3 regions of the Kitasatospora sp. NPDC017646 genome follow, and region 3 is predicted to be linked to each of the others. Evidence: riboswitches for the same ligand, from Rfam matches in the RefSeq annotation. Region 3 holds a riboswitch; each other region holds the start of a gene.
The links. Region 3 has a riboswitch for cyclic di-AMP ahead of ACH4J0_RS05070 (NlpC/P60 family protein). Riboswitches for the same ligand answer to the same signal wherever they lie in the genome.
Positions count from the first base shown of each region.

Region 1: linked by a shared signal. The riboswitch ahead of ACH4J0_RS05745 (transglycosylase family protein) and the one ahead of ACH4J0_RS05070 (NlpC/P60 family protein) in region 3 are both predicted to bind cyclic di-AMP.
Region 2: linked by a shared signal. The riboswitch ahead of ACH4J0_RS16105 (transglycosylase family protein) and the one ahead of ACH4J0_RS05070 (NlpC/P60 family protein) in region 3 are both predicted to bind cyclic di-AMP.

Region 1 covers NZ_JBIRJC010000003.1:14,971-17,226, forward strand. Annotated here, with positions in the region: gene ACH4J0_RS05740 (hypothetical protein) at 1-531, shown strand, start outside; cyclic di-AMP (ydaO/yuaA leader) riboswitch at 993-1,156, shown strand; gene ACH4J0_RS05745 (transglycosylase family protein) at 1,164-2,256, shown strand, end outside.
Region 2 covers NZ_JBIRJC010000008.1:277,183-279,438, forward strand. Annotated here, with positions in the region: gene ACH4J0_RS16100 (cytochrome P450) at 1-607, shown strand, start outside; cyclic di-AMP (ydaO/yuaA leader) riboswitch at 818-985, shown strand; gene ACH4J0_RS16105 (transglycosylase family protein) at 991-1,749, shown strand; gene eno (phosphopyruvate hydratase) at 1,991-2,256, shown strand, end outside.
Region 3 covers NZ_JBIRJC010000002.1:438,701-440,956, forward strand. Annotated here, with positions in the region: gene ACH4J0_RS05065 (NlpC/P60 family protein) at 1-454, shown strand, start outside; cyclic di-AMP (ydaO/yuaA leader) riboswitch at 792-943, shown strand; gene ACH4J0_RS05070 (NlpC/P60 family protein) at 954-2,066, shown strand.

The sequences.
Region 1 (2,256 bases), on a different contig from region 3:
CCGCTGCTCGCCGAGGCCGTCCACGTACGGCTGTCCGAGGCCGGGCTGGCCCGGGCCGACCGGGCCCGGCTGTTCGCCATCGCGACCGCCGCCGACGGCGTGGTGCTGACCACCGTCGGCGGTGAGGACGCGGCCGCCGCGGCCGGGATCACCGGCGTGCTGCTGGCCGCCCGACTGGCCGTCCCGGTCGTCGCCGCGGCACTCGACGTGCCCGGCTCGGTCGCCGGGGCCGTCGACCACCTCAAGGAGACCGGCTCCCAGCGCCCGGCGCTGGCCCCGCTCGTCATCGGCCCGGAGGCGGACTCCGAGCTGCTCGCCACGGCCGCCGAGGAGACCGGCTGCCCGTCGGCGGCGCCGCTGGGCGCGTACCCGACCGTCGGCCAGCTGATCGCCTCCACCTACCTGGCCGCGCTGCCTACGCCGTCGGCGGAGGAGCTGGCCGAGGCCGAGGCGGAGGCCGCGGCCACCGCCGGGGCCGGCGAGGGCTCCCGACGCGCCCACGCGGCCGCCGAGGGGCCCGTGGAGGGCTGACGGCCCCCACGGACCGCCCACTGCCCCACCCGCACCACCGAAGGGCCCGGAACGCCTGAGTTCCGGGCCCTTTCCGCTTGTTCGGATTGCCCGCTAGGAGAGTCAAGAGGCATTGCTCCGTAATGTCCGTTCTGGTGCTATTTGTCGATAAATAGTCGGCGCGTCATCCAGCGCTCGATCCGTCCGCACTCCTCCCGCACGACGAGTGCGCCCCCGATGCAACTCAACACTCCGTCACATCACTCCTGAGACGGAGACAGTTTCGGGAATCCGACGCGAAATTACCGGAAAACGATCATTTCCGATCATGGAATACGACCCATTCGACGTTTTCCATAAACCGTGATGCGCATCACAGGTATTTGCAGTTCGAACTTAAGTCTGCTTAACGTGCTCCCCGTTCGTGACCACACGGACCCAGTTCATCCGCGACGCCGAGTCCTGCCGTCGGATGTCCTGGCAGCGCGAAAACGCATCACGGCAGGAGCGGGGGAACCACAGGTAAGTCGCCCTGGACCGATTCCCGGAAACGGTCCAGGGCTAGGGGTGAAGCCGCGCCCACAGCGCGGCCGGGCAACTCCAGCCCGAATCCGACAGCTCACCTCGCAGGCGTGGGAGAGGACCGCGTCTTCATGCTGCCTTCCAACGGCAACCGCCTGTCCAGCCGCACCCGTCGCGTGATCGCCGCCGTCGGCGTCGCGGGCGTCGGCCTCACCGTCCCCTGCCTCACCACCGGCACCGCCAACGCCGCGTCCGTCGCCACTTGGGACAAGGTCGCCCAGTGCGAGAGCGGCGGCAACTGGAGCATCAACACCGGCAACGGCTTCTACGGCGGCCTGCAGTTCACCTCCAGCACCTGGGCCGCCTTCGGCGGCACCGCGTACGCCGCGCAGGCCAACCTCGCCACCAAGGACCAGCAGATCGCCGTCGCCGAGAAGGTCCTCGCCTCGCAGGGCCCCGGCGCCTGGCCGGTCTGCTCGGTCCAGGCCGGTCTGACCCGGGGCGGCGCCGCGGCCGCGGTCGACACCTCGACGGCCGCAAAGCCCGCCCAGGGCCAGGCCCCGGCCGCGAAGCCCGCCAAGCCGTCCGCGCCCGCCCAGGCCCAGGCCCAGGCCTCCGGAGACTCCGCCTCGGCCGCGGCCGCGGCCAAGTCCGCCAACAGCGGCTGGGCCAAGCAGCGCCAGACGCAGGCCGGCGACTACACCGTCGTCGCGGGCGACTGGCTCTCCTCGATCGCCGACAAGCACCACGTCCAGGGCGGCTGGCAGCACCTGTACGAGCTCAACCGCAGCACCCTCACCGAGGGCCCGGACACCATCTACCCGGGCCAGCAGCTGACCTTGGGTGACGGCACCTCGACCCAGGCCGACCAGTCCTCCACCGCCACCAGGTCCGGCTCGGACTTCACCTGGTTCGACCGCTCGCAGAAGTCCGGCCAGGCCTCGAACGGCGGTGCCGTGGACGCCAAGCCGGTCGCCCAGAGCAAGGCCCCGGCGTCGAAGCCGGCCGCCCAGGCGCAGACCCAGGCCCCGGCCCCGGCCCCGGCCGCCACCGGCAGCATGGCCGCCGCGGTCTCCTTCGCCAAGTCGAAGGTCGGCCAGGCGTACGTCTACGGCGGCACCGGGAACGGTGGTTGGGACTGCTCCGGCCTGACCCAGGCCGCGCTGCGCGCCGCGGGCATCAACATCCCGCGCGTCGCCGCCGACCAGGCCGCCGCCAGCACCC
Region 2 (2,256 bases), on a different contig from region 3:
CGAGCACCTGACCGAGAACGAGGCCGCCGCGATGGCCTTCATCCTGCTCTTCGCCGGGTTCGAGACGACGGTCAACCTGATCGGCAACGGGACGTACGCGCTGCTGCGCAACCCGGACCAGCGGGCGCTGCTGCAGGAGTCGGTGGCCCGCGGCGAGACGGCGCTGCTGGAGACCGGGATCGAGGAACTCCTGCGCTACGACGGGCCGGTGGAGCTGGCGACCTGGCGGTTCGCGACCGCGCCACTGACCATCGGCGGAGTGGAGATCCCGGTCGGCGACCCGGTGCTGGTGGTGCTGGCGGCGGCGGACCGCGATCCGGCCCGGTTCGCCGACGAGAACACCCTCGACCTGGCCCGGAGCGACAACCCCCACCTGGGCTTCGGGCACGGCATCCACTACTGCATCGGCGCCCCGCTGGCCCGGCTGGAGGGGCGGTCCGCGCTGGCCACACTGCTCTCCCGGCTGCCCGATCTGCGGTTGGCCGAAAGCCCGGACGACCTGCGCTGGCGGGGTGGCCTGATCATGCGTGGATTGCGCGAACTTCCGGTCGAATTCAGTCCGGAGCGTCGCTCCCCGCACGCCGTTCCTGAGGCTCCGACACGCTGATCCGGCATCGGTTACAGCGCGCTGACGCCGGTGTGAACGCCCATCAAACCGGACAAAGCCCCGCCGTTGGTAGGCGATCGAACACGGGCCGTAATTCTGGTGTGATGTCGACGATATGAGCTTGTGATCGGTCTGAGGATCTGTCTAGTCTCCCTGGAGTCCGCAGCTGCGGACCCCGTGCGCGGAACGCCGAATCCTGCCCGCCGCGCCACGGGAAACCGACCAGACCCTGGGCAGGGGCGGGGGAACCAGGTTTGTTGCCGTTCCTCCACGGCTTGGGGTGAAGCCGCCCAAGCGGAATCGTTTCCGCCGACGGCGGCCGGGCCACCTCCCGGTCCGAACCCGACAGCTCACCTCGCAGGCGTGCGGAGAGGGACCTCTTCATGCTGCTCGTTGGAAACGGCCGTCATCGTCGTCGCACCCAGACCGAGAAGGCCATCGCCGTCGCCGGGGTGGCCGGCGTCGGACTCGCGCTGCCGCTCCTGACCGCCACCGGCGCCTCCGCCGCCCCGGCCTCCTCCTGGGACTCCGTCGCCCAGTGCGAGAGCGGCGGCGACTGGAGCATCAACACCGGCAACGGCTTCTACGGCGGCCTGCAGTTCACCTCCAGCACCTGGAAGGCGTACGGCGGCACCGCCTTCGCGCCGCAGGCCAACCAGGCCAGCCGGGCGCAGCAGATCTCGGTCGCCGAGAAGGTGCTCGCCTCGCAGGGCCCGGGCGCCTGGCCGGTCTGCTCCCAGAAGGGCAGCCTGAGCAAGGGCGGCGCCCCGGCGGCCGTGGACACCTCCTCGGACACCAAGGCGCAGTCCGCCCCCAAGCAGCAGGCGCCGAAGCAGCAGGCCCCCAGGGCCGCCGCGAAGCCGGTGCAGCAGTACGCGCCGAAGCACGCCGCCCCGATGAAGCCCGCCGAGCAGCCGGTCCAGCAGTACACCCCGAAGCACGCCGCCCCGCGCGCCGCCCAGCCGGCCCCGGCCGCGCAGACCGGCCACGACTACACCGTCCGTTCCGGTGACACCCTGTCGGGCATCGCCGCCGCCCAGGGCGTGTCCGGCGGCTGGCAGGCGCTGTACGACGGCAACCGCGGCACCGTCGGCGGCGACCCGAACCTGATCGTGCCGGGCCAGGTCCTGCACCTCGGCTGAGGCCTGACGAAGGGGCCGGCCGACCGGGCGGCCCCTTCGTCCGCCTTCGCCCGTCCCGGTGGGACAAGCTGGGACAAGCAGGTGAACTACCGGTGGGTAGCGGGGCCACACGCTGAGACGGAGCCGAGGTCGACGTGGTCCCGGGAGCCCGGGCGGTTAGGCTCTGGTCGTAACGACTCCGCAATCCTCCGGCCGACAGCGCCACCGTCAGCCGGACCCTGCTTCCGCAAGGAGATGCCTCGTGCCGTCCATCGATGTCGTCGTAGCCCGTGAGATCCTCGACTCCCGCGGCAACCCCACGGTCGAGGTCGAGGTCGGCCTCGACGACGGCAGCACGGGTCGTGCCGCTGTTCCGTCGGGTGCCTCGACCGGCGCCTTCGAGGCGCTGGAGCTGCGCGACGGTGACAAGAACCGCTACTTCGGCAAGGGCGTGGAGAAGGCCGTCCTGGCCGTCATCGAGCAGATCGGCCCTGAGCTGGTCGGCTACGACGCCACCGAGCAGCGCCT
Region 3 (2,256 bases):
GCTCAGCGCCGCCGACCGGGCCGCGCTGAAGGCCCAGCAGCAGCAGGACGACCGCGCCTCGCGCGCCGCCGCCCGGGTCGACCTCAGCAGCCTGCCGCCGGCCAGCGGCTACGCGGCCGTGGCCGTGGCCAAGGCGATGAGCAAGCAGGGCTCGCCGTACGTGTGGGGCTCCACCGGGCCGAACACCTTCGACTGCTCGGGCCTGATGGTCTGGTCGTACGCCCAGGCCGGGGTCTCGCTGCCGCGCACCTCGCAGGAGCAGGGCAACGTCGGTACCCGGGTGCCGTCGCTGGACCAGGCCCAGCCCGGCGACCTGGTGATCTACGGCAGCGACCGGCACCACGTCGGGATGTACATCGGCAACGGCATGGTGGTCCACGCGCCGCACACCGGCGACGTGGTGAAGGTGATGAAGGCCGACGCGATGCCGATCAACACGATCCGCCGGGTCTGACGGCCCGACACGCCGGGCGGTCGACCCCGGCCCTGTGATCCGCGCCACCTCCCGATCCGGGGGGTGGCGCTTCGGGTTCGCCCGCTCCTCGTCCGCCCGGTGAGCGTCGATCAGCTTTGTGTGCAGCGGCGATCACGATCAGTCATTTTCACAAAAGAACATGGGCACTCTTCCATCTTTTTTCTGACAAGGATTTGAACGGATCACGGTTCAGTTACTAGGGTCGTGCCCCGAACCACCGCACTGTCGATCACCCAGCCCGGGTGGCGGCGGTGGTTTCCGTCGAGTTCGCGAAACAGCGGGGCGGTCGAAGCGACTGCCCGACAGGGGAGCCCAGTGGTCGGGGGCGCTGCGGAGCGGAGCCGGGGAACCACGTTCCTCCGGGGTGAATCGGCGCCAGGTCGGCCGTTGGTGGGCCGTGAGGCGTCGTAGGGCATGCTTCCGGCCCGAACCCGTCAGCTCACCCGGTAGGCGGAGTAGGAAGAAGGAGTCCGCCTTCGTGGCGTCCCATCGTCGTCCCAAGCCCGCCAGCCGCGCTCGCGTCTCGATCCTGACCGGGTTCGCCGCCGCGGCCGTCGCCCTCTCCGCGCAGACCGGCGCGCACGCCGACCCGCAGCCGACCAAGGACCAGGTCAAGGAGCAGGTCGACCAGCTCAACGAGCAGGCCGAGCAGGCGACCGAGAAGTACAACGCGGCGCAGGAGAAGCAGCAGGAGCTGGAGAAGCAGGTCTCCGGCATGCAGGACCAGGTGGCCCGCCAGCAGGCGCAGGTGACCGACCTCCAGGGCGGTCTCGCCGAGATCGCGGGCGAGCAGTACCGCAACGGCGGCATATCCCCGACCGTCCAGCTGATGTTCTCCTCCAGCCCGGACAACTTCCTCAACCAGGCCGGGGCGCTGAACCAGGCCGGTGACACCCAGAAGAACCAGCTGAAGCAGCTCCAGGACCAGCAGCGCAAGCTGGACCAGGACCGCACCGAGGCGCAGGGCAAGCTCGCCGAGCTGGAGTCCACCACCCAGCAGCTGAAGTCCTCCAAGGAGGACGTCCAGAACAAGCTGAAGGCCGCCCAGGACCTGCTCAACACGCTGACCGAGCAGGAGCGCCAGGCGATCAAGGCGGCTGAGGACAAGGCCGCCGCCGACGCCAAGGCCAAGGCGGACGCCGCCGCGAAGGCCTCCCAGTCGTCCGGCTCCGACCGTGCCTCGCGCGACAGCGGCCGCACCGACCTCGGCTCCTCGCCGGTCACGATCGCCCCCGGTAGCTCGCACGGCGCCGCCGCACTGGCCGCCGCCGCGACCAAGGTCGGCAGCCCGTACGTCTGGGGTGCCACCGGCCCGGGCTCCTTCGACTGCTCCGGCCTGATGGTCTGGGCGTTCAACCAGGCCGGCGTGTCGCTGCCGCGCACCTCGCAGGAGCAGGCCGGCGCCGGCACCCGGATCGGCACGGACCTCTCCCAGGCCCAGCCCGGCGACCTGCTGATCTTCTACGGCGACGCCCACCACGTCGGCATCTACGCGGGCAACGGCCAGGTGCTGCACGCCCCCAAGCCGGGCGCCTCGGTCCGCTACGAGGCCGTTTCCAACATGCCGCTGGCTTCCATCGTGCGGGTCTGATCGCACATCGGCGTTCACGGGCCCGGCCCTCCGTCACGGAGGGCCGGGCCTGCGGCTTTTCCGGGGACTCGCTCCGATGTCCGAATAGGGCTCAAATATTCGGGTCCGGAGGGGTTTGGACTCACTTGCCCGGACTCGCTAACGTCTGCCACCGGACTCCCGCTCGACGGCCGCCCACCGGGGCGCGGCC